3 regions of the Paenibacillus litoralis genome follow, and region 1 is predicted to be linked to each of the others. Evidence: riboswitches for the same ligand, from Rfam matches in the RefSeq annotation. Region 1 holds a riboswitch; each other region holds the start of a gene.
What was found. Region 1 has a riboswitch for cyclic di-GMP ahead of ACKGJP_RS18020 (putative motility protein). Riboswitches for the same ligand answer to the same signal wherever they lie in the genome.

Region 1 (10,315 bases):
TGGACAAATGGGACGGCCGTCAGGTTGTCATTTCGCTTGACGTTCAGCCACACCATCTAAACTTGATCGGCATTTTGCACGGCGGCGTCCATGCGTCTCTGCTAGACAACGCGATGGGATTGGCGGCAATGGCTTCGCGTCCGAAGGAGAAGATCGTCACCGCCGTTATGAACGTGCATTTCGTATCCCCGATCCGCGCCGGACTTGCGACCGTCACGGCGGAAATCGTTCATTCCACCCGCAAGGGGATAACGGCCCAGGGACGAATCGTAGACGCCGACGGCCGCCTCGGATCAATCGGAACCGGTTCGTTTCGGGTAACGTAACGATTGGCGGAACATAACGGCATCCTAAACACGGTTCGCGTTTTGCCAAGCAAAACGACTTCGGAAAGGCGGTGCAACGATGAAGCTGTACTTTGTTTCCGCATTCGTTCATTCGTTCGCTGCTCTCTACACGCAAATAGCTCCTTCCGCGGTAAGCAGAGGAAGCGGAACGTTTCTGGCCATCCATTTGACGGCGGCTCTACTGGTGACTTGCTACGCAGTCTATTTGTTCGCGCATATCGTATACAGCCGCTATTTATTTATCCGGCTTGGGAGACCCGGTGAGGAGAACGTCAAGGCGGAATGGCGTGCCCGGCTGAAGCGAGCTGCGGCCCAAATGTTCGGTCATGGCACGCTGCTTCAGGATTGGCGAAGCGGGCTCATGCATCTCGTCATTTTTTACGGCTTCATCATGCTGCAGCTTGGCGCCTTAGATCTGATCCTGCAAGGTATCAATACGGAGTGGCATTTGCCGATCGGCGGCGTATACCCGTGGTTTGAGCTCAGTCAGGAAATCGTCGTTCTGCTCGTTATGGCGGCGGTTATGTATGCCGCCTACCGTCGATACGTCGAAAAGCTGTCTCGCTTGAAGAAGGGCTGGGGACCTGCAATCGTCCTTCTCTTCATAAGCGGACTTATGCTGAGCGTGGTGTTCACGCTCTCGGCCAAACGTGCATGGCTGGGCGAAACGGCATCCGGCTACCAGCCTCTAGCTTCGGCAGTTGCAACTTGGTTCGAACCGCTGGGCGAAGCGGCGAATGGCGTTATGTTTTATGCGGGCTGGTGGTCGCATTTGCTCATTTTGCTTGCCTTTCTCGTCTATGTGCCTCAATCGAAGCACGCTCATCTCTTATTTGCGCCGGTCAATTTGTTTTTGCGAAGCGGGAAGCCGGCGGGGAGGCTGGAACCGGTCGATTTGGAGGACGAGAATGCCGAATCGTTCGGCGCGGGGAAAGTCGAGCATTTTACGCGCAACCAGTTGACGGATTTATATGCATGCGTGGAATGCGGCCGCTGTACCTCTTCGTGCCCGGCTTCCGGAACGGGTAAAATGCTTTCGCCGATGCATCTGATCATTCATATGCGCAATCACCTGACGCATAAAGGCGCTGCGATTACGTCGCGCACGCCATGGATGCCCGCATTCGCTTTCTCAAGCACGGCGGAGAATCGGGCTGCCTCCGAAGGAAAGGGGCCGAACGTCGGAGGGACGGAACGCGCGGAATTTGCGGCGGAATTACTCGGCGATACGGTTACGGAGCAAGAGTTATGGGCTTGTACGACGTGCCGCAATTGCGAGGATCAATGTCCGGTTGCGAATGAACATGTTAGCTTTATCGTCGACATGCGACGATATTTGGTTCTGACGCAAGGCAGTTTGCCGGCGGAGGCAGGAAGAACGCTGACGAATATCGAACGGCAGGGCAATCCATGGGGGCTTAGCAGACAGGAACGCGCCCGATGGAAGGAAGGTTTGGATGCAGGAGAAGAGGCGCCGGCCATTCAGGAAGGAAAGCCCTTCGACTACTTGTTCTACATCGGCTCGATGGGCGCCTACGACAAGCGCTGCCAGAAAATAACCCGAGCGTTTATTAAAATCATGAACCGTGCCGGCATTTCGTTCGCCGTCCTCGGGAACGAAGAAACCAACTCGGGCGATACCGCAAGAAGGCTTGGCAACGAATTTCTTTTTCAGGAGCTTGCCCGCGCGAATATCGAATTGTTTGACAAGTACGGTGTCCGTAAAATCATCACGATCGATCCCCATGCCTACAATACGTTCAAGAACGAATACCCGGATTTCGGTCTCTCGCCGGATGTCGAGGTATACCATCACAGCGAATTGATTGCCAAATGGTTGAAGGAGGCTCGGATCGCCCCTGCAATGAAGCTTGCGGAAAGGGTCACGTATCATGATTCTTGTTACCTGGGGCGGTATAACGGCATTTATGGAGGGCCGCGCGAGATACTGGAGTCTGTTCCGGGATTAGAGGTGGCCGAAATGGAAAGGTCTGGACGCAATAGCATGTGCTGCGGTGCGGGCGGAGGCAGAATGTGGATGGAGGAGAACGAGGGGAAGCGGGTTAATGTCGCGAGAACGGAACAGGCGCTTGCGGTTAAGCCTACGATAATCGGAACGGCCTGCCCGTATTGCTTGACGATGATGAGCGACGGTACGAAGGCGCTTGAGGCCGACGACCGGGTAAGGACGATGGACGTTGCCGAGATCGTTGCCGCATCTCTTGAATAAAGCTTTGCATAACGCGCTCCGGGCTTCCGGGCGCGTTTGTTATGTCATTTTCCGATTTCCGGCATATTCATTGACGATTCCTGTCGAACGGCTGTATAATTTTGGAGTGGCGGGTAACTCCGTGCCGCGAGAACGGCAAACTGCGTGAAAACGCAAGACGCAAAGCTATAGGGGCTAATGACGCCAGCCGTCCAAGCCAGCCAGCTGCCGAATGGGATGAAGGGAGACGACGACAATGAACGTATCCGGAGCCAACGCCGCATTGCAAGCTGCCGGCAGCGCCGACTTGCTGCAGCAATTGATAGGCGTACGCATGCTGGACAAAACGATGGAGGCTAGCGCTGAGCAAACGAGCGTTATGCTGAACGATTTTGCGGCAGCACAGCAGAAAGTGATCGAGACTTCCGTTCAGCCGCATCTAGGTCGTTCGATTGACCTGCGAGGGTAGTGAAAACGCTGGATAAACGGCCTCCTTTTCTTCCAATGAAGAGAAGGGGGCTTTTTTTGTACATTTATCAGACTAGCATGCCGCTTTGCGGCACCACTGGATCCTTGAAATAGAAGAATTTATATGTTTCACACGATAAGCGCTTATATTTCTCCGGTAAACGCATAGCGTCATATGACGCCATGCGTTTATCCTTGTGTATACCTGAACGAAAAAAACGAAACGAACAGGGAACTTTTTCCTTTGTGACCCGTCTAATCCATGAGGAACTCACTGAGCTCGCGATTCAACTTCATCGTCGGCATCGTCCGACACCCCGGGGTTTAATTTGGTAACCGAACAGGACAGGTGAACGCTTTGGCATTCGAATATTTAGCCACTATCTCGGAAGGGATGGAAAAAAACAGGACATTAACCGACTTGATGGAAACTTACGGAAAAGATATGTGGAATTATGCGTTTTTTCTGACGCTTCGCGCCGACATTGCCGACGATGTTATGCAGGATGTATTTATTAAAGTTTATGAGAAGTTGTGTGCATTTCGCGGCGAGTCGTCCGTCCGTACCTGGCTGCTTGCCATAACCCGCAACGTTGTCCGCGATTACCAGCGTTCTTCCTGGTTTCGGCGTGTCAGCCTCGTTGAACGGTTTTTGCAGAGACAAACGACGTCTCCGTCAGCAGAGTATGTGGTCATCGATGCCTTATCGAGGGAAGAGGTGTGGCGGGAGGTGCTCGGTCTGCCGAAAAAGCTTCGTGAGACCCTTCTGTTGTACGCCCATCATCATTTGTCGATAGCGGAAATCGCCGGGCTGCTGGACATCTCGGAGGGAACGGTCAAATCGCGAATGCACCGGGCACGCGCCAAAATAAACAAGCAGTTAAACGGGGAGGTGCCGGAACATGCACGCTGCTGAATGGGAAGAAAAACTGAAGGAAGCGCTACCCCACACGGAGGAACGAATCCTCGCAAACCGCAAAAAGATTGAGGAGCGGATAAGAATGGAGCAAAGCAAAATAAAACGGTTCTCCGTAAGATCGGCTGCAGCGGTATTTGTGATGGCACTTGCGGCGGTCTTGGTTATTGCCAAACCTGATCTGCTGAGAAGCGGTTATGACTGGATGAAGAGTTTATCTGGCGGAAAAGCCGTAGTAACAGCCGATCCGCTTGATGATGGCGATGAAAAGTCGCTTAAAGTGCTCGTTTACATGAATGAAAGCAATTTTATGGACAAATACGGACGACTGATTATGCTGAAGAAACCGAACATTGCGTTCGATATCGTCATCTATAAATACGATTATAACCAACAAGATAAAGCGTACGGCGAGTTGAAACGGCAAATCGAAATCGAGAAACCTGATCTTATCTACCTTTCGGATGTAACGAATTGGTATGGCAGGCTTGTCAAGGACGGTTTCCTGGTCGAGCTGGATCCGCTGATCAAAAAAGACAAGTTCGATCTTGATAGCCTTCATCCTTCCGTTCCCAGCACAATTCGAGCGATGGGCGACGGTAAGTTGCATGCATTGGCACCAACAATGAAAAGCAAGGCGCTTTTTTACAATAAAGATATGTTCGACCAGTATCAGATCCCTTATCCTAGAAGCAAAATGAGCTGGGAGGAGCTTCTTGTGCTGGCGAGCCAATTTCCCGCCAAAAAACCGGATCTGTACGGCCTGCAAGCAAGCGGTGAAAACGACCCGTTCCAGGCGGTCGATTTGTTATCGGCCGTCCATGCGCTGTCGCCAATTTCCAAAGACGGCACCAAGGTTGATTTGCAAACGAATGAATGGCGTCAACTATGGAACACCGTAATCGCGGAGTACAAGAACAAGACGTTATACAACCGTCCAGGAATGGAGCAAGGGAAGTCGTATTCACTCTCCGATCTGGCTAAGATGAACGGATTTCTGAGTGGGAAGACGGCGATGGAAATAACTTCACATACCGAACTGGGCGAAATCGCAAAAATGAAGGAAAACGGCTTAAAGCCTTTCTCGATCGGAATAGTCACCGTACCGGTCGAGCCCGGATCTTCCGACGCAGAAGGGGTATACGGGCTGGACGACCTGTTGGCTGTGTCGGCCAATTCGGAGAACCGGCAGGCGGCATGGGAAGTGCTTCGATATATCAATTCGGACGAAATGGCGCAATTGCTGCCGAAAGCCAAGATCTATAACGCTTTCAGGCGAAATCAATATCCGCTCTTGTCTCGTCCTTCCGCCATGATTCCGGTAGCAGGGATCGATCCAAAGCCGTTTTATGAATTGAAGGCAGCGATTGAGAAGAGCGGCCGGAAACGGATTCCCAACTCGCTCTCCGGTATGTGGGCGTCAAATGGCAGCGAAGAGCTGCGAGCGGTGTTGGACGGGAGTAAACATGCGAACGACGCGCTCATTTCGCTTGAAAGCAAACTGCAGCAGCAGTTTACCAAGACAAGCAAGCCTTAGATAGAAAGGGCAGGGAAAGAGTATGAAAAACAAAATCTTCCTGCTGCTTTTGGCAACATCGCTTCTTGCGGCAGGATGCGAAAAACAGCCGGAGGCAGCATCAAAGCCGGCCGTATCCGGCAAGCTCAAAACATCGCAGACAAAGCAGCAATATTATAGGGACTATGGGGATTTGATTGACACCAAATTCCCAGAGCTTGAGATGGAGTTCGCAGATGAGACACTGAATAATCCATCGATAAGTCTGCAAAGCGCGGTTATCGACTCGATCGACAAGGAACAAGCGGATATCGTCTCTTTTGTCGGTATCGACATGTACGAAAATATGGTCAAGAGCGGCAAAATTCTTGATCTCGAGCCATACATCGCACGGGATCGATTCGAGCTCTCAGGCTTCCTTCCGTCTGTCACAGATCTGTTGCGGGACAAAGGGAACGGAAAGCTTTACGGGCTATCAGTCAGATTTTTCAGCAGTGCGCTGGCGTTTAATAAGTCGCTGTTCGATCAAAAAAAGATCCCGTATCCGACAGACCGAATGAGCTGGACGGACGTAATGAACGTGGCCGGGCAGTTCGCCCAAGAGGGGGGAGGAGAACAAAGGAATATCGGTTTTTTTACAAGCAAAAACGTATTCGTCAGCCCATCGAGCTACGTGACGATGATCGGGAAAACAAACGGATTATCGTTAATAGACGCTGAGGCTAAAGAACTTCTGCTAGGATCGCCGGAATGGCGAAATGTGATCCGCCTGATCGTGGATGCGTATGCGAAGGGGGCGCTTCTGCCTCCGGAAGAGGCGAAAGCTTACACGAACCAGGAAGTGAATGCTCTTTCCGAGTCTTCTGATCTGTTTAAAGCCGGGCGGGCTGCAATGACGCTGACAAGTACGGATTTGATCAATAAGATGAAAGCAATGGAGCTCATGTTTGACGTAGGATTCGTCACGGCCCCTGTCGATCCGCAAATGTCTGACGGCACGATCCATGTCAGCCCGGCGACGATTTTCGCAATCGACGCACGGTCCCAAAATCCGGATACAGCGTGGGAGATAATCAAATTCGTCGTCAGCGATCAGGTCGCGCGCATTACGGAAAGAAATACGAATACAAGTCAATTTACGACACGTATCCATGTACTCGATAAAGAAACGGCAGGTACTTCGCTTGAGCCGTTTTACAAACAGCCGAAACTCGATAGCCGGTCGACGATCGGTAAAATGAATCCGAAGCTGCGTCCGGATTTTGAACGCAAGCTGTTTGGTTTGATCGATCGTGAGCTGATTGCGGTATATAAAGGCGAACAAACGACCGACGAAGCGGTCGCCAGCATTTTGAAGCAAGGACAACCGTTATTGAGCCGGTGATTTATGCCAGAACCAACTTCCGGTACTTTGGCGTGATATCTATGGTTTCTGACAATGTATTCGTGCCATCGCCCTATATGGAAAAAGGTGACGGACGGTTGCAGCGGCATGTATAATAAATTCAATCATACACGCCGGAGAGGCATTTGTTTCACTTGGAGGGGAATTTAATGGAAGGCACTATCATTTCGTTGAATGTCGGAAAACCGGCTGACGTCGAACATCAAGGGAAAATCGTAAGTACCGGGATTAATAAAAGTCCGGTTGAGACGCGATTGTTTTTGTCTGCGATCAATTTCGAGGGAGACGGTCAGGCGGATCTGAAGTTTCATGGAGGCGTAGATAAAGCGGTTTGTGTGTATTGCTACGAACACTACCCATATTGGCAGCAGGAACTGGAAAGGCCGCTTTCTTTCGGCGCATTCGGAGAAAACGTGACGGTAACCGGGATGCTGGAGCCGGATGTGCACATCGGGGATACGTTTCAACTCGGGGATGCGGTCGTTCAAATCAGCCAACCCAGGCAGCCTTGTTATAAGCTCTCCGTAAAATACGGCAAGCCCGACATGCCGCTCAAGGTGCAGAATGCCGGCTATACCGGTTATTATTTTCGCGTACTTCAGGAAGGATTCGTCTCCAAAGACAGCCGGCTTGTAAGGATCGAACGGGATCCGAACGGCGTCACGATCGAATATGCCAACCGGATCATGCACCACGACAAGCAGGACCAAGATGGAATCCGGCGAATATTGGCTGTTTCCGCGCTTTCGGCAAGCTGGAGAAAGACGCTCGAGAAAAGGTTGGACGGTCAAGAAACGGATACGAAAGAAAGATTGTCAGGCGTGTAACCGTCGTTCTCGCCAAAGGAAATTTCGTATATTTGGTCGAGTTTGTTTCGAGTAAAGCTATGGATACGCCGGAGAACCGAATCATGTTGGCCGAAATTCTGAAATCGTTTAAGGCGCTCGATTAATCAAAAAGGAAAAGCCGTTCGCGTAATGCAGCGGCTTTTTATATTGCTCACAGGCTTGACACGAAACCTTCCGGTGTCCTATTATTGAAATAGGAAACCAAAAGGTTTCGCAAAAGAAAGGACTGACTTCATGGAAGAGCTGCTGAAAAAGCTGCGCTATAAAGATGGACGAGCAGCTGTATGGAACGCTCCGGAAGGCTATTTTCTCGGGATCGAGGAAGAGAAGTCCGCGGAAGGAACATACGATTTCGTACAGGTATTCGTAAACAATGCCGACGAAGCTACAGAATGGGCGCCCAAAGCGATCGGATACCTGAATGAGGATGCGGTATTTTGGATCACATATCCGAAACAAAGCTCCAAAGTGAAGACGGACATCAACCGTGATAGTTTGGCTGCTTTGGTGCAAAATATAACGCCATACCGCCCGGTTAGCAATGTTGCCGTCGATGACAAATGGTCGGCGCTTCGATTTCGTCCCGTCGACAAAGTGAAGAGCGGGAAATAACATCATTTTCAGGAAAAGGGGAATGAAAAGAATGGAAAACAACAACAAAAATACCCTGCCGGATATTCGGCAATCGATCATGTTGAAAGCGCCGGTAAGCAAAGTTTGGGATGCTGTTGCAACTTCGGAAGGAATAGCCGCATGGTTTATGCCTAACAACTTCCAGCCGATTGCCGGCTATGAATTCGAATTAAATGCCGGTCCGTTCGGCAATTCTCCGTGCAAGGTGACGGAAATCGATCCGCCAAACCGCTTGGCGTTCTTGTGGGGGAAAGATTGGACCATTACCTTCGAGCTTGTCGAGCGAGGGGATAAAACCGAGTTTACCTTGATTCATGGCGGATGGGATGCCGACCAAGTTACGGAATTCGGCGAACTTCACTCGATCGTTCGCGAAAGAATGTCGAACGGCTGGGTGGGGCTTGTTCAAAAGCTTGGCGCTTATGTCGAGGGGTAATGGGACAGCCGCTGCGCCGAAGCATGATGTTTTTCAGGCGATCGCCGATCCGACGCGCCGCAAACTGTTGAAGCTGCTTGCAGACGAGGAAATGCCCGTAACCGTCCTTAGCGGACACTTTCCGATGAGCAGGACGGCCGTTTCCAAGCATCTGCGCATATTATCCGATGCCGGGCTTGTCAAAGAACGCAAGGCAGGCAGAGAAACCCGTTACCGGCTTCAACCAGAGCCGCTGCTCGAATTGAAGCGATGGCTTTCGTATTATGAACGTTTCTGGGAAAACAAGCTTGCTGCGCTCAAGCGTTATATCGAATCCGACGAACATGGGAATGGAGACGGGGGCAACGGCTAAGAATGGCGGTTGAGGTAACGAAATCGAGTACGGATATCAAAAAGTACACATAATATATGTTATGTAAACAAATTGTGCCTCGTCATCTTGATGACGAGGCTTTTTCTTCTATTTACAAACATCCATAGACTTTCGGAATTGCTTTAATCCGCATTCCGAAGTTTAACAAGCCGACATAAAGTGCGGGGCAGCTGTAAATAGTATCGGTATATAAATCATATGGAAATGGAGTCCTTTACATGGATACTTCCGTACGAGCTCAAGAACCGAAGCAGCGGAAATTGCTGGTGAGCGCAGGGTTAAGCTGGCTGTTTGACGCGATGGATGTCGGAATGGTTTCGTTTATTGTCGCTGCGTTGGTTGTCGAATGGGATTTGGGGGCACAGCAGGTCGGGCTGATGACAGCCATTAACTCGGTCGGTATGGCTGTCGGCGCAGCCGTTGCCGGCACAATGGCAGACCGGTATGGAAGGCGTGCCGTTTTGCTATGGACGCTGCTTATTTTCTCGCTCGCGAGCGGATTGTCCGCATTGGTTACGAGTTTTGGCGTCCTCTGCGCATTAAGATTCGTCGCAGGCTTCGGGCTCGGCGGCGAGCTGCCGGTTGCTTCCACCCTCGTTTCGGAGTCGGTACCGGTCAAGGATAGGGGGCGGATTGTCGTTCTGCTGGAAAGCTTCTGGGCGGGAGGCTGGATTTTGGCGGCTTTAATCGCATACTTCGTCATCCCCCAATACGGCTGGAGAATGGCGTTCGCGATCGGGGCCCTTCCTTCGCTGTACGCTCTCTATTTGAGAAGGGCAATACGGGACTCGAACAAATTTACCGCGCAAACCGGCCGCAAGCTGTCGTTCGGAGAGCGGATCGCATCCGTATGGTCGGCCAAATACCGGTTGTCCACCATTACGTTGTGGGTGCTTTGGTTTACCGTCGTGTTCTCGTATTACGGGATGTTTCTATGGCTGCCTACCGTTATGATGATGAAGGGCTTCGGTCTCGTCAAGAGCTTTCAATACGTGCTGATCATTACATTGGCGCAGCTTCCCGGATATTTTACCGCTGCATACTTCATCGAAAAATTCGGCCGCAAGTTCGTGTTGGTCGCGTATTTGCTAATGACGGCGGTAAGCGCGCTATGGTTCGGCAATGCGGTTACGGAAGGAATGCTTATGGCGGCCGGAATCAGCT
Region 2 (10,315 bases), 3.6 Mb from region 1:
GTCATCATTTTCGTATCCTTGATGATCAGAAGCTGCCAAATATAATCGTTCCAGCTGTTCACGAACGAGAAGATTGCGATTGCGCCAAGCCCCGGCTTCGACAGCGGCAGCATAATGCGGAGAAACGTTGCGACTTCCCCGCAGCCGTCGATTCGCGCCGATTCCAGCAGCTCCCTCGGGATGGTCATCATAAATTGCCGCAGCAAAAAAATCATATAAGGAGCCGCCAGCGCATGCACGATCAGCCCGGCGTACGTATTGACCAGATGCAAACTGATCGCGATTTTGAATTGCGGGATGAGCAGAACCGCGCCGGGAATGGTCATCGACCCGACTAGCAAGGAGAAAATGTACTTCCCGGCGCGAAATGGAATTTTGGCGAGCGAATAAGCAGCCATAGAAGAAATGACGATGACGGCGAACGTCGTCACGACGCTGATCGAAATGCTGTTGAACAGCCATCTTCCGGCTTCCGTTTCGAGCAGCTTGATATAGTTGGCGACAATCGGCTTCAGCGGAAAAAGTTCAGGGGGCACTTGATAGGCCACCGACATTTCCTTGAACGACGAGGACACCATCCAATAGAACGGAAACAGGAAGAACAAAGCAATCAAGATCAGCAGCAGCTTTAATGAACCAGCGGCCAGCTTTTTTGTGTCAACCATCGCTTTTACCCCTTAATACTCGAGATCGGATTTGAGAAATTTGAATTGCAGCCACGCAATCGTGACGATAATCAAGCTGAGAATGACCGCCATCGCGCTTCCCTTGCCGTAATCCCCGTTGGTAAATGCCTCTTGGTATAGCAGCAGCAAAATAGTAGAGGTCGCATAATTCGGTCCGCCGGCGGTAAACAGCAAAATAATGGCGAACAGCTGGAAAGCCCCGATCGTCCCCGACACGAGCACAAACAGGATGGCGGGCTTCAGCATCGGCAGCGTCACGCTGAAATGCTTCTGCCAGAAGGAAGCGCCGTCAAGCTCTGCGGCTTCGTACAAACTCGTCGGAATCCCGCCCAAAGCGGCGGTCAAAATGACGATCGGCTGGCCGAGCCCGATTAACAGTACGATGAACGTCGTCGTCACCAGTGCGAGATCGTAGCTCAAATAATTGATTTTATCGAAGCCTAGGGCCCCGGCCATATAATTGAATAAACCGAAATCGTAGTTGAGCAAATATTTCCACATAAACGTAATACTGACGATCGAAGTGACGGCCGGTATATAGAACACCGCTTTGAAAACGCTTTGCATTTTCGACTTGAACTGGCTGATCATGATCGAAATCAACAAGCTGGTTATTAAGGAGGTCGGAACGAGCATGGCGACGATCAGCAGCGTATTTTTGACCGACTTCAGAAAAACGTCATCCTGCAGCAAAAACCTGTAATTTTCCAGACCGGCGAAGCCGGATGCATAGTAGGTGTACGTGTAGAAGCTCGTTTTGACCGCGTCCGCGATCGGATACAAATAGAACAGGAAGAAAAAGAACAGCGCCGGAGCGACGAACAAATAGCCGTATCGTTCTTTGTACAGGATGACGAGTTGTTTTTTCAGCATGGCATACTCCACTCCGCTGTCTGTTTAGAATTTACTTTTTGGTGGCGGCTGCGTCTTTAATAATCTTGTTCGCCTTGGCGACGTAGTCGTCCATCGCTTTTTGCGGCGTTTTGTTGCCGATGAAGACCGCTTGCATTTCCGGGAAAAACACCGCTCTCGTCTGGGAATACCCGTCGATGTCGTAGGAAAGGTCAAGACCGTTAATTTTTTTCGTATCGGTAACCACTTTGGACAGCCATACTTTCTCCGGATCCGGCGTCGCGCCCAGCACATCTCTTCCGTATACGTCGAAGCCGCCCATGGCGATGATGAACTCCGGATCCTCCGTCGTCGCAAACTGCACGAACTTTTTGGCGTATTCGATTTTGTCCTTGTCCTTATTGTTGAACACGACGAATTGTCCGCCGCCAGGCACGATAACGCCTTTGTCTTTCTGTACGCTCGGGAACGGAACAAGCATCATCTCGAAGCCTTCTTTGATCGTGCCGTCGGCTTTCGCTTTCCGCACCGTATCCATCGTCGACGTATTGCCTAGCGCGATAACGGTCTTGCCCTGCACGAAATAATCGTTGCTCATCGTCGCCGGCCTGGTTTCCGGATTCGGATAGATAAGCTTCTTATCCACCAACGATTTAATCCATTCGATCGCCTGCACGTTCTCTTTGGAGTTCATCACCGTCGACGAACGGTCGTCCGCATATTTTTTGCCTCCGAAGCCGGCCATAAAGCTGTGATACAGCATATCGCCCTGCTCGTTCAAGCCGAACAGCAGCATCGGATAAAGATCCGGGCTTTGCTTCGCTTGATAGGCCTTGACGGTTTGCAAAAACTTCTCGAATTCGTCGAACGTCCAAGTGCGCATATCGCCTTTTGGCAGCAGGTCGCCCGCACCCGCTTTTTCGGCCAACGACTTATTGATGAGCAGCATCGTTGCCCCGATCCCCTGCGGGTAGCTGAAAATCGTTCCGTCCTGCAGGGACACGATTTTTAGCAGATCCTTTGGAATTTTGGCCAGCTGCTCTTGGGTCAGCAAATCGTTTAACGGAACGGTGTAGCCCCTTTTGGCATAATTGGTGGTACGCCCCGGATAATCGTTGAGTATATCGGGAGCCGTGTTGGAAGCGAGCGCCACGTTTACTTTCTGATCGCCTCCGTCGTAAGGAATGATTTCAAGCTTCACTTTGACGTTGGGATATTTCTTCTGGAATTTCTCGACCAAATTATTGTTGTATTCGCCGGGCTTTTGTCCGGGCAAGCTCAGAACAGGGTACGTCCAAAAGGTGAGCTCCACGTCCTTCGGCTTCGCCGGGCTCGCACTCGCCGCCGTTCCCGCCGACGGGGAAGCCGATCCCGCTGCGCTTTTTCCATCGCCGCTCCCGCCGCTGCAGCCGCTTAATACCGATACGGCCGATAATACGGAAGCCAGAACAAGTCCTAGTCCAAACCTTCTCTTTCTCATTGACAACCCTCCAGGTTTATGTTGAGAAGACGCTGCCATAACAGCGCTTTCATACGCACAGCTTAGCTTTTTGTCCGGCCGGATGACTATATAGAAAAGTGGGGAGAGTCTAGAAAAAACGGCGATTCGCGCACGAAAAATCGGTTATCCGTTTATTTAGGGGCCCGCAGCGCCCCCATTACGGCTCCCGTCATCCCGCTAACCGCGGAACTTGCCGGGCGATACGCCGTACGCTCCCTTAAAACAAAGACTGAAGTAATTGGCATCGTTAAAGCCTACCTGGGCGGCTATCTCGTTAATTTTCAGATCCGTTTGCTGAAGCAGCGCTTTGGCTTCCTCCAACCGCAAAGAGGATACATATTGAGAGAAATTTTTGCCCGTTTCCTGCTTGAACAACTTCGAAAAATAGTTTTCGCTGATAAACAGCTCCTTGCAAATGCTGCCAACCGACAGCTCGCTGTCCGAATACCGTTCCCGGATAATGCGAATGGCTTTCGTGATCGTCGCATTCATCTGCTTTTCCTGTTCGCTGCCGATCAAGGAAGCCGCCGCCTGCAGGAAAGCGCCGAACTCCCGTCTCAGCTCCTGCGTATGCTCCGGCCGGGTCACCTTCTCCAACGAAGGAACGGGAGCAACCGAGCGGTCGCTGCCCAACAGATCGATACGGAGGCCGCTCATCAGCCGCAACAGTTTAAAATAAATGTTCGTGATCGTACGAACCATCGTCTCGCGGCTTACAAATTGCTCCTTGAACAGAGTGAACAGGGCATCCATGCTCGCTAACAGCTCTTTCTCCTGCATGTATTTGACCGCCTGAACGATTTCATCCTCCATGGCGTCAAGCTGTTCGTAGTTGTAATCCTTCACCTGAATATCGCTTATGTAAATGATTTCGTTCGCGCCGAACAAATGCTTGTAGCGGAGGGCTTCGAGCGCTTCGTTGTACGAATCGTGCAGCTTCTCGTACGCGCGGTAGGAACGTCCGACCCCGATAGCGGACCAAATGCCCCGCTCCTCATGAAGAGCTTCATGCAGCCGGACGATGAGCCCCGCTTCCGCGTCCTGCACGATCGCCACGATGCGGCGGTTATCCAGCACATAGAGCAAAGCGGCAGACCCGGCTGCAGTCAGCCATTCTTGCAGGAACATTTCCATCTCGTCGACGGAAACGGCGGCAAGCGCTTCTCCGCCTCGTTCATACCTTTCGATGACGATCGCGCAGCCTGCCATCTCTTCGCCCGGCAGCCCCAACTCGGCGGCTTGAAGCCGGTACTCCTCGCTTGCAACTCTCCCCAGCAGCAGCTTGCCGATCAGCCGTTCTTTCCGCATCGGAATGCTGTTGCGGAGCGTGTCCACCATCTGGTTGAAATTGTCGGCTAGAATCCCTATCTCGTTGTGCGGCATACGCTCCATTTTCACGTTCAGGTCGCCGCGCCTGACGCGGCTCATGAGCCGGATCAGCCTGCCGATCGGCCGTACCAGCGACTTGGATAGGAAGAACGCGATGGTCGCGACCGCGCACAGCATGAACAGTATCAAGTACAGGATCGTTTTTTTGATATACGCGACGTCCTTATAGATCAAATGCTCGGGCACGCGATTGATTATCGTATACGGATATCTCTTGTTCTGCAGGTAGGTGATGAAGAAGGATTCTCCGTCCAGCTCCGCCGCGAAGGAAGGTCCGGATTGCATATGGGATTGAATATTAATGTCATTAATCGACCCGCGCAATTGCTTATGGGCGTCGGAAGCGACAAGCCCGTTCGAATCGATGAGCCTGTTCAGCCGGAGGGCGGGATCCTGAAACAGTATGTTTTCCAGCGCTTCCTTCTTGATGCTGACCGCAATCAAGCCAAGCGCTTCCTTCCCGCGCAGCTCGTTGATCGTTCTGATCAGCAAAATATGATTACGGTCTCCCGAATAGATGCCCGAGAAGTCGATGTACAAGCCGCCCTCCCGTTCGTCCACCCTCTCGCTCAAAGGAGATCCGTAGTAATGTTTCAGCATTTCCTCCAAGCTGTTGTTCTGATTGGCTACGGTATATTTCGTCCCGTTCCGGTCCATTATTACGATCGACTGGATTTCGGAATGGGTTACGTTCATGTCGAATAGTTTGGCGTACAGGCCGTTGATCAGCTCGAACCGCCCCAGGTCTGTAAGCGCATTCGATTTCAGCAGCGTTTGTACGGAAGCTTCATAAGCGAGCGCGATCATCTGATTCGCGTACTCGTCGATTTTCAGATCGATCCGGTCCGCTATGTTCTGCAGCGAGCTTAGCACCGCCCGGTTCTCCTTCTCCGTTATGATTTTCTCCGAGACGCGAATCGTGATGCCCGAAAATACGGCGATAATCAAGACGGACAAAACGATGTACGTAAATACCAAAACGTTTCGCAGCGAAAAGAAGACGGAGTAGGCCTTTCGGAAGGCCGGCATATTTCTGTTCTCGCGCATCACGCCACCCCTCTCTACGTAAAAGACTTATTCCGATTATAAATCAAACGAGCGGAGGACGAACGAAAAAGAAGAAGGCTCGGGATCGCATCCCGGCCCCGATTCCAAAGCAAGGAGACAGCCGTCCGACCTCGATAATAGCGCTTTCATTTACACAAGCCTATCGTTTAAGCGTCTCACCGGATATAGAAAATAATGGCCAAACTCTATAGTTTCCTGTCATGTTTATAGATAAGGCGGCCGAGTTGAGACCATTCCGTCGGAAAACGCACGGGCGAGCGATTAGGCGACGCTAGAGACCGCTCAACTCTCCATCCAAAAAGCGAGGATTCTCGAGGACAATCGCCATTGAGGTCGACTTTCGATCGGATCTCCGGAAATGGCTGGTTGAGAAACGGCAGCTGTAGTTTACTTGGGATCAACGACATTCTGATCTACGGTATGGAAAGCAGCACGCTTGTCCTTTTCGGTCCATGTTATCGTATGACGAAAGACGCAGATTTTTGTTGAACAATATTGCACATGAGTCCTCTTTATCAAATCTTTATAAACGACTCGACATTAATCGACAACTATTGCGATTTCCTTCATGTACAATCATGTAAAAATATGAAATATGGGGATACGATGATACATGTTCTATTTACCTGGGCACCAGGGACATGTGGAGTAACTGGTGCAACCGACCCAATCCGTTATTTTGCGGATTGGGTTTTTATTTGGGTATTTTCCCCCCTCAGTTTTTTTGCCGGAAGGAGAAGCGCCATGCGGAAGCAAGTTCTGTTATTCGCCGTTTTATTAGGTTCGACAACATGGATTACACAAGCGTCCAGCTACACGGTAAGCATTGTAAAAGGAAACTCGTCCCTTTCCGTCTCGGGCGGCGAAGAAGCGCTAATCAAGATGCCGCAAAGCGTAGCGGCTATTTACGAGGAAGGCGCGGAAAGCATGTCCTTCGCTGTCGAAGTGACGAACAGGATGGAGGTTCCGATGCTGATTGCTTCTAAGGAGCTGCATAACGGGAATGGCGTTACGGCCGTTACCTACGGCCAAGACTTCGCGCCAGGTGAAAACGCTTATTTTACCATAATCGTCACCGGCATAACGGATAAGGCGGATCTCGATTTTAACGTACCTGTGGAGATGGCCTGGAACGGCGGACAGGCCAATATCGAGCTGAACATGAAAGCAAATGCCATTCCGAAGCCCAAGAAAAGCCCGGCTAACGCAAACCGGAAGGACAACATGCCGAGCGTTCCTCCATCGGACGAATCTTTAGAATTCGGCAGCAGCGGCAAACCGGCTATCGCCGCCGGAACAACGCCCGCTTCAAACCGCTCCCTAGAACCCGCAGCAGAATTGCCTCCACCGCAAGAAGCAAAATCATCGAACGGCTCTGTTAACGTTATCTCCGGCAGCAACGCACTCACAGCCCCCCCAAGCTTCGGCGAACCGCTCACAAGCCGCTGATGAACCTAATGCGAGAAGCAAGCGGTACACGCTCCGGCGTACTGCGAATCATCATTTTTTACAGATATGCGTCTTGGTTCTTGACCTCCCTGTACTACGTACTTAGCGGTCCGGATGCACCGATTGTGTTCAAGATCGGCGTTGTAGTCTCGCTACTCTTCGCGGCGGGCTTGGTGAACCGGATGTATGCCCATTACCGTGAAATGCTGCCGGCCTTGAAGCTGCTTATCCTATTTGAAACGATCGGTATCTTGCTGCTGCTCTTGCCGACCGAAGGATTGGCGAGCCCGTTTATATGGTATGCGCTCAATCCCGTTCTGGTGGCTGCCAGCTTCCTGCCGAGAGCGTTTTGCTGGCTATACCTAGCGGTTTACATTACGGCAGGCACCTTATTTACGCAATACTTTCATAACCCTAAGCAACTGGGAATCGGAGCGCTTATATCGGATAACGCCAGTCAACTGTTCGTTTTTTTACTTATAACGCTCGCCGTTCAGCTTCTCGGCCATTTAACGAAGGAACTGGATCATCAAGCCTCGCAGCTCAAAACGCAAATGAATCACATCATGTCGTTGTACCAGATTGTGGAAGCATCCGCGTCGGAGCATCACAAGGAAGCGTTGATTCGAACGTTTGCCGATTATGCGGTCAAGCTTACCCAGGCGCGCAGCGCCTTCTTCTGGCTGGCCCCTTACGACGGCGAATCCGATCAGCTGGCCACCTCTCCAACCAAGCTGGAATTGGATGAGGCGATGAACAGGCACGTTCATACGTTAACGGACGCTTCTTACGCTTCGCCCCGTGAATGGGAGCTGGATGGGGTAACCTATTTCACGGTTGCCGTCCAGACGCCGTCCCGCTATATCGGACGCGTAGGCATTGAGACGGACGAGCAGACCTGGAAGACGCTCCACTCTCATTCCATGAAGCAGTTAACCTTCCTGGCGGAGCTAAGCGCGCTTATTTTGGAAAGGGTTCACTTGGATGAGTTAGCCGGGGAATTGCTGATAACCGAGGAGCAGAACAGGATCGCGAACGACATGCACGACAGCGTTTCACAGCGGCTTTTCGGGATCGTCTATGCCATTCATGCGATGAAGTTGAGATGGAACGAGCTTGGCAAACCCGAGCTTAAGGAGGAATTCGAGCATATAGCGGATACGGCTAAAACGGTCATGCATGAGCTCCGCTCGACCATCTACCAGCTAAGCTCGAGGAAGAAAGAAGAATCATTGTTCTACGAGCGCATTCAAGCTTTCCTAAAGGATTTGGCCAAGCTAAATAAAATCAAAGTGAATTGTCATGTAAACGGTGGGGAAGAAGCCCTTTCGATTTCTGCAAAAAAAGCGCTCTACCGCGTAATTTGCGAAGCGACGGGAAATGCCGTGCGGCATGGGCGATGCTCGGAAATTGCCGTTACCTTGGAGGTCGAGCCCGAGCAAGCACGCCTGCATATATCGGACAACGGGGCAGGCTTCGACACGCAGCTGCTCGATTACGGACGCGGCGATGCGGGCTACAGAGGCCTAGGCATGGAAAACATGCGGCATGCGGTACATTTTTTGAACGGAACGTTCCGGCTAACAAGCAGGATCGGCACAGGCACCGATATCGATATCAGCATTCCCATTCCAACCGAAATGCCGTTAAGAAAGGAAGGTGCATAATCGTGAAAGTAATGATTGTCGATGATCATCCATTGGTTAGAAAAGGGCTCTCCTCCGTGCTTTCTCTTGAGCCGAATGTCTCCTTGTGCGGGGAATCGGAAACCATCTCGGAGGCTCTTGAAATGGTTCGCTCGACGGAGCCGGATTTGGCATTGATCGATCTGAGGCTCGGCCGCGAAAACGGACTGGATCTTGTCGAACAGATTCGCAGCCGGTATTCCTGCAAATGCGTCATCCTCACGTCGTCGACGAATGAGCATGATTTTCGTAGAGCGCAGGAAATCGGCGCAGACGGCTATGTACTGAAAGAAGCTTTGCCCGAGGAGCTGCTCTACGCCGTTCGTCTTATTGCCAGAGGACGCAAGTACTACGATCCCGGTTTAATGGAGTTGATGATGCGGACGGACATCCCTGAGGATGACGGCTTGATTACGCTAACGCCTAAGGAACGCGAGGTACTGAGCGCGCTAGGCGAGGGTTTGAGCAACAAAGATATCGCCCGCAAGCTGGTCATCACGGAATTCACCGTCAAGAAGCATGTGAGCCAAATCCTTTCCAAGCTGGAGCTTACCGACCGGACACAAGCCGCTTTATTCTCTCTAGCCAAAGGTTTGTCCAAAAACCAATGGGAATCCAAGGTTCCCGTCAGCTTCTGATTGTACGGAATAATGGATTAGGGAGACGATTCATCCATGATCAACTTGCAAAAGCTGCCTAGGCTTAACGGTTTGCGTATCAAGCGTAAAATATTGTTAACCGTTTTGGGGATTTCGACCCTGTTCCTGTCGATCCTATCCGTTCAAGCGTTTCTTAAACCGGCCGTCCAAGTCCGGAAGACGGTGGAGAATCAAATAAACAGTAACGTTCGATTGGACTATAAGGCAGAGGTAACGGCCAGCGCCCTTTATCCCAAGAACGAAATCATCACGCCCGATATGGTCATTTTTGCACGAATTACAAAATCGGTGCCGGTCAACATAAACTACGCTCTTAAGGCGCAGAAGGATATCGCGGTCAGCGGCAGCTACCGAGTCCTCATGACATTGACCGCCGATCAGATGTGGCAAAAGGAATATGAATTGAAGGGCAAAACGTTGTTTGAAGCCACAGGAAAGGAGCTTCAGGTGGTTCAAGACAGTATTTCCATAAACCTGGAGTCCATGATCGACTTTATTGCCCGCGTGGAGAAAGAAACGCAACTTAAGCCCCAGAAATATACCATCAAGATCAAGCCGCTGCTGGACGGACAGATCAAGTACGAGGATCGGACATTCCCCGTCGACCAGTCACCCGAATTGAATTTCGAATATGTAAACAACTACTTGAAAATGATCGGTAATAAAGAGTACGCCAAAGAGTACGCAGCGGAGAAGACGAGTTCAACGCCTCAAAGTCTTGAGGTACTCGGTGCAGCGATCTCCATTCCGTTAGCAAGATCGATTTTTCCTGCCGGAGCATTGCTTTTGTCAGCATTACTGGGCGGTCTGGTCGTCATGCGCCGCAAACAAGGAGATGGCGGGAGTTCCGAATCGGCGGCCATCGATAAGAAGCTGGCCAAGAGGCTGATTCATCTGGCCGAATTTTCCCTACCGGAGGAAAATCGGTTTATCCGCCTTCAGTCGTTCGATATGCTGCTGCAGATGGCGGAGGAGAAAGAGCTTCCTCTACTCCGTCTTCAGGAGTCGGACGAAGAAGTCGTGACC
Region 3 (10,315 bases), 4.3 Mb from region 1:
AGAAGATGTGCTCTGCTTGAGTAGGCACCTTGTAGCCCCTATTTGCATTGGGACCTGTCGTTTCTACTTCCTCGTCGAATAAGATAACGTTAACCGTATAATTTTGGGTTTTATCGATATCGTTATCCGAGAGAGGAATTTGGATCGTACTGCCCAAGCTGCTCTGAGGGACCTTTCTCGTTTCCGTAACCAGATTATTGCCCTCTTTATCGATAACGTTAGCTTCAATAATAAAATCTTGTCCAGGGACAAGCTCCTTGCCTGCAACCGACGTTGTCAACGTAATTTTTCCGTCGATGACGGCGATATTGACATCAGTCAGTTCTCCCGTCTTGCGGCTGCCGCCGTCGATCACAAGCTGGCCCCAGTCGATTACGGTCTCCCAGCCTGTATTCAGGGTGCCGATTTGGGGATTATGATGAACCGAAATGCCGACAAAATTATCGCCCTCGGCTACTTGAGCAGGATCCAGCTTAAATACGGTTGTATTCCATTTGGCGTTATTCCCGGATAGCGCACCCACATAATATTGAAGGTCAAATCCTTTGCGGTAAGTGGCATCATTCCAATTCCCCGTAGTCGGCCATGTATATCCGCTCGGGACTCCCGGCCCGGCGAGAAGCGCTAGAGGGGTTTTAGAGAGATACACTCTATCCCATTCGCCGTCTTCTTCATCCACATCATAGCCTCTAATAAGCAAGTAGGCGCTGGTCTGAGGCGTTTTTCCAGCCGGGACGTCAATCTTGAACTCGAACGGATACAAATTGGGGGTCCCGTTTTTGATCGCAGTACCGCTTTGAGGATCACCCGCTTTTCGAAAATCTCCGGATGTCTGGTCAGCCGCAAGACGCGTGTAATAATCCAAGTCGTTATCTTTATTACTGTTTGCCGCGCCGCCACCCCAATTGTCCGTGCCGGTAAAATAAGTGCCGCCCTGCGAGCCGCTGCCTGAACCTCCTCCAGCTGCGTGCGATGGCGCCGCTGCGCCGAAAGCCATCAGCAGAGCCGTAGTCAGCGAAACGAACCGTTTGGACAGCACGCCGCGCGGACGGAGCCGGTTCCGCCATTCTCCCTCCCTATTGCCGCTTCCCATTCGTAACTTTTCTACAAAACGCATTTCCCTGCTCCTCTCCCTCCCTGTTCTATGGCGAGTCGTGTTATTCCCGTAGATTTGCTCGCCCTTTGCTGCTTCCTGTCGAATCATCCCGCTTATAGTAACAACCGCATCTGAACAATTTTTGAACAATCGGAATGGGGCGGCCAAGCGCTTTTTCTGCATTTCGCATTGTTCATTTTTTGTTCAGATTGACGTTATATGATAGGAGCATTTAGGGATTCCAACATGAATACCTGCCCTAGGAGCAGAGGCTGGCGATGAAGAAACTCCGAAATACGATATCTCGATCTGCATTCTTTCAAGCGTCGACCCCCGAGCGGTTGCCGAATACCGCGAAACAAGTTACATTATGTGGGATTTTTTCCTCTTACAAGCTGCTCGAACCCATTGTAGATTTACCCTCTGAACAAAATCTGAACGAAAAAAAGACCCCTGCGAGATGCAGAAGTCTTCCCTTTTCATGCCGGCAAACCGCTATTTGAAAATCCGCGCTTCCTTCTCCTCCTGCCTGCGAACCGAAGACAATTCGACCTGCGTCTTCAAAATAAACGCCCGAAGCGCATTTAGCCGCTCCTGGGGGAAATCCACAAACTGCGCGCCATAGTAGCAGCCTAGCTCGGATGTTTCGCGGCGGACAATTTCAGCCGTACACGACACGATCGTCCCCATCTCAAGCTCAAGACGGACTATCGTTCGTTCCGTGAGCCTGCATTCGCTGCCGACCGTAAAGCCGATGCCGCTAACGCTAATATTGACGACCGTTAACGGAATCGCATCGGTTGCCTCCGGACTTCGCGAATCGTTTGCCGATTCGATCGACAGGATCGAGCCCTTCATCTTAACGTCTACCCGAAAATGCTCCCGCTTCTCTGAAAATTTCCGCTGGTTTTCCGGAGGATTTATGACGATGAGCGATCCATTATCCTTCGCGATAATCGTAGACTGGAACATGAATATGCCTTCCGGCGAATAAATCGTCAGCTTAACGGCATCTCCCAATTCAAACTGCTTATAATCGCCGATCTCGATTTCAACCATATCTCCCTCGACAACAGCGAGTACGCCGGTCGACACGTAATCCTGTTTTTCCACCACGGTGCGGCAGTGCATCAATATCGATGACCTTAGTGTTTTTTGATTGCTGGTATCTACGAATTCGGAACGATTCCGGGTAACAGACGTACCTGACATACTGCATCGACCTTTCTCAATCAATGTGGAGAAAATTTTACGGGTAACCGTCAGGTATGCGCCGGCGTTGGCCCACCCGGATATAACCTGTTGTACGCGAACATAAAAAAGCCGCTCCGAAAGAGCAGCCGACGCATGCTTGCGTGTCCGATCCCATTCGGCAACCAGGCTGTCATGGCTCCGCATATGCGAAGCTTTAGACCCTGTGGCTTTGCGTCCTTGCTTTTCAGCAAGTTTGCCATTATCGAATATCACTTTATGTTAAAAAGGGGTACCAAAGTCCTAAAAAATCGTTAATTTCAGTATAATCGGGTTGCACAGGGTAAGCAATCGTCTGCAAAGCCTATCCACAACGCCATCCCCATCCTGACCGCTTTATTCACATGTCCGGAAGGCCGTTTACCGGCTCATTCTCCCTTATCGTTTCCCGTTCTTACGGGAACAATGCCGACTTGCCCTCAGGAACGGCCCGGCGTACAATGAGAATACCGCTTTCGTTGTCCACACTACCAACAATGTTATCCACAAACTTATACACAGCATGTGCATAAGTTTGAAAATTCGCGGTTTCCGTCCACAGTGGATAAGTTTCCTGCTTGCGGGTTTATCCCCGTTGGGGACAATTTTAATAGGAATTTGGCGGATACACGCCGCTCTACTTACGCCCATGGCTGGGCAAGCCGTACATAAAGAGGTGTTCCCTTGGAAGAAGAACATATCGTCTGGATGCGCATCGCGATGGAAGAGGCGGAGAAAGCCGCTGCAATCGGCGAGGTGCCGATCGGCGCCGTCATCGTCCGAGACGGAGAAATTATCGGTCGCGGCCATAATTTGCGCGAAACGTCGCACGACCCGACAGCCCATGCCGAAATGATCGCCATCCGCGAAGCCAGCCGGGCTCTTGACGCCTGGCGGCTGCTCGACTGCCGGCTTTACGTCACGCTTGAGCCTTGTCCCATGTGCGCGGGGGCTATCGTACAGGCTCGTATTCCGCATGTCATATTCGGCACAAGCGACCCGAAGGCAGGCTGCGCGGGAACGCTCATGAATTTGCTGCAGGAAGATCGCTTCAATCACCGCGTCGAGCTTACGCAAGGCGTGCTCCAGGAGGCATGCAGCGAGCGGCTGTCCCGCTTCTTCCGCGAGCTGCGGGAAATGCGCAAACAGCAATCTGCCGCACAAGCATCCGACTAAACGGGTTACCGAAGCCTGAGCGAAGATCGTCATCGTTCGGGCTTCAGGATTGTTTGCCCGCGAAATCGTTGCCGATGTTTTTAGTATGCCGTTATGAAGTAACTTTCCCTCGAAAATTTCTAGGAGGTCCCCAACTTGTTCGCCGTACTTTATAAACTTCGCTGGTTTTATCAAATGTATTGGATTCGTTATTCCGTCGCCGTTACGCTGCTCGTCGTTGTCGGCGTCCTGGAGCTTGTGCCCCCGCGTATGATCGGCAGCGCCATTGACGGGATCCAGCAAGGCACGCTGACCAAACCGGAGCTGACCGCCTTCCTGCTCCAATTCGCTGCCATCATGGCCGTCATCTATATCATATCGTACTACTGGATGTATCAGCTGTTCGGCGGCGCGTTCCTGATCGAACGCATGCTTCGTTCCCGGTTCATGCGTCACCTGCTCCGTATGACGCCGACCTTCTTCGAGCGCAATCGGACAGGCGATCTGATGGCCCGGGCGACGAACGACCTGCGGGCGATATCCGCCACAGCCGGCTTCGGCATTCTGACGCTGGTCGATTCCAGCGGCTTCATGCTGGTCATTTTGCTTGCGATGGGCGTCCTTATCAGCTGGAAGCTAACGATTGCGGCGCTTCTCCCCTTGCCTTTGATCGCGCTTGCCATGAGCTTGTACGGCAAAAAAATTCACGAGCGCTTCCGTTCGGCCCAGGAATCGTTCGGCCAGCTGAACGACCACGTCTTGGAAGCGACGGCCGGCGTTCGCGTCATTCGCGCCTATGTCCAAGAAACGGCGGATCAGGAGCGGTTTAAAAAGCTTACCGACGACGTATACGAGAGAAATACCGACGTTACCCGGATCGACGCCCTATTCGAGCCCACCGTCAAGCTGCTCGTCGGCGCCAGTTATTTGATCGGGCTCGGCTACGGGGCCTATCTCGTCTTCCGCAACGAAATTACGCTAGGCGAGCTGGTCACGTTCAACGTCTACTTAGGCATGATGGTTTGGCCAATGTTCGCTATCGGCGAGCTGATCAACATCATGCAGCGCGGCAACGCTTCGCTTGACCGGGTGAACGAGACGCTCGCTTACGAGCCTGACGTCGTGGGCGCTTCCCGGCCAAAAACCGTAAACGGGCGCAAAACAATTCGCTTCGAGCAAGTGACGTTCCGCTACCCGTCATCCGAAACGGATAATTTGACGAATGTTTCGTTTGAGCTCGAGCCCGGCCAAACGCTCGGGATTGTCGGCCGGACGGGAAGCGGCAAGACGACGCTGATCCGTCAGCTTCTTCGCGACTACCCGGCCGGTGAAGGCGTAATCTCGCTGGCAGGCGTACCGATCAAGGATATGACGCTCGAAGAACTGCACGGAACGATTGGCTATGTACCCCAAGAGCAGATGCTCTTCTCCAAGACCGTAAGGGACAATATTCGCTTCGGCAAGCCGGAAGCAACCGAGGAAGACATCAAGCGCGCTCTGGAGGCCGCATCCTTCCTCCGAGATATTCCGTTGCTGGCCCATGGCCTCGACACGCTTGTCGGGGAGAAAGGGGTGGCCCTGTCAGGCGGACAGAAACAGCGTGTCGCCATTGCGCGCGCGCTTATCGCGGAACCCGAAATGCTCATTCTCGACGATTCCTTGTCCGCCGTCGATGCCAAGACGGAAGCGGCGATTATCGCGAACGTACGCCGTCTTCGTACCGACAAAACTACGATGATCGCCACCCACCGGCTTTCCGCCGTACAGCATGCGGATCTCATTGTCGTTCTGGACGGCGGACGAATCGTCGAGCAAGGCACGCATGATCAGTTGCTGCAAGCGGGCGGCTGGTATCGCGAGCAATTCGAACGCCAGCAGGTCGAAGCGCATTTATCGGAAGAGGAAGGCGGTGAGTCCAAATGAGCGCCGAAGCCCTAACAGACAACGGGAGCGCAAAAGGAACGGGAAGCCGTTTGCTCCGGTACGCGCTGCTCTATAAGCGCCGCTTCGTCGCCGGTTTAATCATGCTCGCCGTCGCCGTTTGCGCCGAGCTATGCGGTCCTTTTATCGCAAAAACGATGATCGATACGCATATCCTCGGCATCGAAAAGCCCTGGTACGAGATCGCAGGCCCAAGTTCCGCCGCATCGGAAGACGTCGTATCCTACGGCGGCCGACGCTACGTTCGAAACGATCGACTGCCGCCAGGTATGACCGCGGGCCGAGAGGTTCGCATCGTTCAGGCCGGACGGCAGTTCGTCTTCGTCGGAGAGCCCCTCCGCTTCGACGGGGAGCGTTCCCTTACGGACGGCAAGCTCATCGTGCGCAAAGACGACAGCACCGCTTCTTACGCAGCTCAGCCGCTGTCGGCCGGCGAGCTGTTCGCCTTCTATAAACCGGAGGTGCGCGGCCTGCTTAAGCTTGCAGGACTATACCTACTGCTTCTCGCTGTCGCATCGCTCTTTCACTACGGGCAAAAATATTTTCTGCAAACCGCGGCCAACCGTATCGTGCAAAAGCTGCGTCTCGACGTGTACGGGCAAATCCAGAGGCTGCCGATCCACTATTTCGACAATATGCCGGCCGGAAAGGTCGTCTCCCGCGTTACGAACGATACGGAGGCGGTCAAGGATCTGTTCGTCTCCGTGCTGACGCAATTTTTCTCGGGCGCGATCAACATGATCGGCATTTACGCCGCGTTGTTTCTGCTTAGTCCGAGGCTTGCCGCTATCTGTCTCGTCATCCTTCCGCTGCTGGCGGCCTGGATCTGGCTTTACCGCAAGTACGCCGGCCGCTATAACCAGATTATCCGCGCACGGATCAGCGATCTCAACGGCATCATCAATGAATCGATTCAAGGCATGACCGTCATCCGCGCATTCCGCCGGCAGAAGCAAACGATGGAGGAGTTCGAAGGGCTGAACACCGAATATTTCGTCTATCAGAACAAAATGCAGCATCTGAACGCGCTCACTTCGTTCAATCTCGTCAATGTGCTGAAAAATTTTGCGTTCGCCGGCGTCGTCTGGTATTTCGGCGGCGGTTCGTTTACGGTGGGGGGCGCCATTACCTTCGGCGTGCTTTACGCCTTCATCGACTATTTGGGCAGACTGTTCCAGCCGCTCAACGGCATGGTCAACCAGCTCGGCATGCTCGAGCAGGCGCGTATTTCGGCCCAGCGCGTATTCGAGCTCATCGATGAGCCGGGTACCGATGTCGACCGAGGCCAAATCGAGCGTTACCGGGGCGACGTCCGGTTCGAGAACGTGTGGTTTGCCTATAAGGAGGATTTCGTCCTGCGCGGCATTTCCTTCGAAGCGAAGCAGGGGCAGACGGTCGCGCTTGTCGGCCACACGGGTTCCGGCAAAAGCTCCATCATGAACCTGCTGTTCCGTTTCTACGATCCGCAGCGGGGCACGATCACGATCGACGGGCAGGACACGTCGTCCATCGCCAAACAGCCTCTGCGCGAGCACATGGGCATCGTGCTGCAGGACCCGTATCTGTTCACCGGCACCGTCGCGTCGAACGTCAGCTTGAACGATCCCGCCATCAGCCGGGCACGGGCGGAGCAGGCGCTGAACGATGTCGGCGCAGCCCAGGTGCTATCGGGATTGCCCCAGGGCTACGACGAGCCTGTGCTGGAGAAAGGCGCTACCTTGTCCGCCGGTCAGCGGCAGCTCATTTCGTTCGCCAGGGCGCTCGCCTTCAATCCGGCCATCCTGATTCTCGACGAAGCGACGTCCAGCATCGACACCGAGACCGAGGCCGTCATCCAGAACGCGCTTGACGTGCTTAAGAAGGGCCGGACTACGTTCATCATCGCGCACCGGCTGTCCACGATCCGCAGCGCCGACCTCATCCTCGTGCTGCACCGCGGGGAAATCGTCGAACGGGGGACGCACGAATCGCTGCTGAGCCTTCAAGGACGATATGCGCAAATGTACAGACTGCAGCAAGGCGCCGGGTAGGAAATACAAACGCTAGGGGTATCGTAATAGTGGATACCCTTGATTTTTATATTTCTTTATCCTATTCCTATAGTAAAGGAATGCTATTTAACTTACGTACCACTTTGCCTGCATTTCAAACATTCGAGCATATAAGCCTTGTTGGCTAATCAACTGATCATGATTACCTTGTTCAACTATCATTCCGCTATTCATAACAAATATTCGATCTGCCTTCCGGCAACTTCCCAAACGATGGGTTATAAATATGGAAGTCTTCCCTTCGGTAAGTTGCATAAAGTGTTCAAATATTGCCGCTTCTGATATGGGATCGAGAGCGGCAGTAGGTTCGTCTAACACAATCACTTGTGCTTCACGTATAAATGCCCTGCTAAGCGCAATTTTTTGCCACTGCCCACCGGATATTTCATGTCCCCCATGGAATTGGTTACTTAATTCTGTATTATTTCCAATAACGCTATCGTTCTTGAAAAAGGATTAATAAACTCTGAGCAGCACTTAGACGTGATTGTAGCCAATGGAAGAGAACAAATTAATAAGCTTCATCTTGACAGGAAAGTTATATAAATTCTCCATTCCAAATATTTTCTAAAGCAGAATAGAGGCGGAAGTTTAATGAAACAGCACAGCATTTTAGTCTTTTTTCTTGTTATGTTCTGCTTCCTACTATCTGGTTGCAATAAAAGCGACCTGCTAAGGGATGAGAAAGTAGGCCAACAGTTACATGTTACGGAACAAAAGAATCTTAAAGTGGTATATTACAGCGAAAGTTCCTTCATGCAATATTTTGGAAAATCGTTAACAGCTAAATATCCCGATATTGCAATCAACGTCATTTCCCCTCCTCCATTCGAGGCGAATCGGGACATGAAACAGGTCTGGGCATCATTTCTTGAGAACCAGAAGCCTGATATCCTAACTGGGTTTAACGACTATTATGAGCATTTCGTTGAAAATGAATGGCTTGAGAACCTCGATCCGTTCATTAAACAAGATAGGTTTGATATTAATAATATCCACCCTGGCGTGATTGCCGCTTTGCGGAAAAGAGGAAACGGCAAACTTTATGCCCTTTCTCCTACTTTCAGCAGCCGCGCTTTATATTATAATAAGGATTTATTTAACCAGTATAAAATTCCTTACCCGAAAGACCAGATGACATGGGACGAAGTGCTCGAGTTAGCCAAACAATTTCGACTAGCAAATGCCAATAGCAACGGCATATATGGTCTGTATATCGACAGTACAAATCCTTATTATTTAATTGATCGGATTGCCAGCACAAATAGTCTTTCGCTTACCGACTCTAAAGGGGAAAATCTTTTGATTGACAGCGATCCATGGAAGAAGGTGTGGAAATCAGTAAGTGAAGGCTACAAGGCGGGATACATTTTTTCTCCAACAGATAAAGAATTTGGAGATGGAAACTTTAAAAATAACCGCTTTATCATGGGAACAGCTGCGATGACAGTCGATATTCCAAAGAGTGTTTTATTGAATGACGAAATACGAAAGCAACTGTATAAGCTTTTCAACTGGGATATGGTGACGGAACCAGTCAATCCTTCCTTGCCAGAGGAATCTAACTCATTTAACGTTAGCTCCTTTTTTTCAGTCAACGCAAAATCAACCAATAAAAAAGGAGCATGGGAAGTCGTCAAGTATTTAAATAGCGACGAATTCGCACAAATTTATGCCAAGTTAATTCCCCCAACATCTCTTTTATCCCGAACGGCACATATAAAAACTAGCGACGGCCGTAACTGGCAAGCCTTTTTTAAACTTAAGCCATCCACGTATTCAGATATGTTTCGGAATACTCCAAAGTCTTTTCAGGAAGCGTATAAAAAGCTGCTTTCGGACAAAGCAAATGAGGCAATAAAGGAAGATCAAAACGCTGATGATATTTTACATTCCTTACAGGAGTCCGGACAAAAACTGCTAACCGAAGCAAATAAGGAAAAGAAAAATAATAAATAATCCATAGCATTAAAAGTTACAATTCTTATTGCTCTTTCTTTACGACTTCCTGATTGCTGGCACCCCTCAGCTCAACGGGAATATCCTGCGGCAGGACGACCGTCACCGCTGAATACGGATACTCGTCGGCAAACCCTCTCCGCCGCGGCAGCTCCTTAATCGATACGTACAGGGTCGTGCCGACCGTTTGTACGGTTGCTACATCATCCGGCTTCAGCGTCTCTGCCGCTCGGTCCGAAGAGGTGCGGACCCGGTAGTTGCCGAACAGGGACACCGAACGTTCCGCCGTTTTGTCGATTTTCGGCTGCGGGCCGCCATATTGAACCACGATCCGCTTCACGTCCGCAGACACTTTTTCCGACAGTTTCGGCAGGTCCAGGGAACGTTCGGTTGCACCTACCGTATACCTGACTTCATTTAACAGTCCGGTTGAAGCCAGCACCGAATAGCCGAGACAAATGCACCCGATTATCCCCACGAACAAAATGCTGAACACATCATATCTCACCACCGGGTTCTCCGTTTTGGCTATTACGGCAAACAGCAAAATTTCCGCTCCGATCATGACGAACACGGCCGGCCACCACGCGACTAGCGTATCGAAGGCCGACAGCCCCTTCCACGACGAGAGTAATAAAGTGACGCCTGCCAGAACAAGCGATACGCCCATCGAAAAGGTCCCAACGCGCCAACGCCTCATTGTCCGCCGTCCCCCTTTTTAACGGAGCTGCCCAGCAGCAGCCTTAACCCGCCGCCGATCAGCAGCGTAGACACGACGAACAATTGGAAATATTGATGGAAATAAAACGATACATGCAGATCCGGGAACTTTCGCTCAAGCAGCTGAAGCACGACACGGTCCAGCAAATAGTAGCCTCCGAAC

Region 2: another riboswitch for cyclic di-GMP. It lies ahead of ACKGJP_RS03220 (hypothetical protein); the one in region 1 lies ahead of ACKGJP_RS18020 (putative motility protein).
Region 3: another riboswitch for cyclic di-GMP. It lies ahead of ACKGJP_RS00180 (flagellar brake protein); the one in region 1 lies ahead of ACKGJP_RS18020 (putative motility protein).

The regions. Positions count from the first base shown of each region.
Region 1 is NZ_CP176395.1:4,331,672-4,341,986, forward strand. Features, by position in the region: gene ACKGJP_RS18010 (PaaI family thioesterase) at 1-326, shown strand, start outside; gene ACKGJP_RS18015 ((Fe-S)-binding protein) at 406-2,577, shown strand; cyclic di-GMP riboswitch class I at 2,702-2,789, shown strand; gene ACKGJP_RS18020 (putative motility protein) at 2,813-3,025, shown strand; gene ACKGJP_RS18025 (RNA polymerase sigma factor) at 3,419-3,940, shown strand; gene ACKGJP_RS18030 (ABC transporter substrate-binding protein) at 3,927-5,477, shown strand; gene ACKGJP_RS18035 (extracellular solute-binding protein) at 5,500-6,840, shown strand; gene ACKGJP_RS18040 (MOSC domain-containing protein) at 7,011-7,688, shown strand; gene ACKGJP_RS18045 (hypothetical protein) at 7,944-8,321, shown strand; gene ACKGJP_RS18050 (SRPBCC family protein) at 8,353-8,778, shown strand; gene ACKGJP_RS18055 (ArsR/SmtB family transcription factor) at 8,765-9,130, shown strand; gene ACKGJP_RS18060 (MFS transporter) at 9,370-10,315, shown strand, end outside.
Region 2 is NZ_CP176395.1:732,853-743,167, reverse strand. Features, by position in the region: gene ACKGJP_RS03240 (carbohydrate ABC transporter permease) at 1-665, opposite strand, end outside; gene ACKGJP_RS03235 (carbohydrate ABC transporter permease) at 678-1,559, opposite strand; gene ACKGJP_RS03230 (ABC transporter substrate-binding protein) at 1,591-3,018, opposite strand; gene ACKGJP_RS03225 (helix-turn-helix domain-containing protein) at 3,217-5,475, opposite strand; cyclic di-GMP riboswitch class II at 6,087-6,172, shown strand; gene ACKGJP_RS03220 (hypothetical protein) at 6,241-6,945, shown strand; gene ACKGJP_RS03215 (sensor histidine kinase) at 6,945-8,612, shown strand; gene ACKGJP_RS03210 (response regulator) at 8,615-9,268, shown strand; gene ACKGJP_RS03205 (DUF5305 family protein) at 9,305-10,315, shown strand, end outside.
Region 3 is NZ_CP176395.1:31,669-41,983, reverse strand. Features, by position in the region: gene ACKGJP_RS00185 (S-layer homology domain-containing protein) at 1-1,117, opposite strand, end outside; gene ACKGJP_RS00180 (flagellar brake protein) at 1,592-2,212, opposite strand; cyclic di-GMP riboswitch class I at 2,465-2,558, opposite strand; gene tadA (tRNA adenosine(34) deaminase TadA) at 3,011-3,502, shown strand; gene ACKGJP_RS00170 (ABC transporter ATP-binding protein) at 3,638-5,404, shown strand; gene ACKGJP_RS00165 (ABC transporter ATP-binding protein) at 5,401-7,452, shown strand; gene ACKGJP_RS00160 (ATP-binding cassette domain-containing protein) at 7,540-7,905, opposite strand; gene ACKGJP_RS00155 (ABC transporter substrate-binding protein) at 8,068-9,432, shown strand; gene ACKGJP_RS00150 (hypothetical protein) at 9,458-10,132, opposite strand; gene ACKGJP_RS00145 (hypothetical protein) at 10,129-10,315, opposite strand, start outside.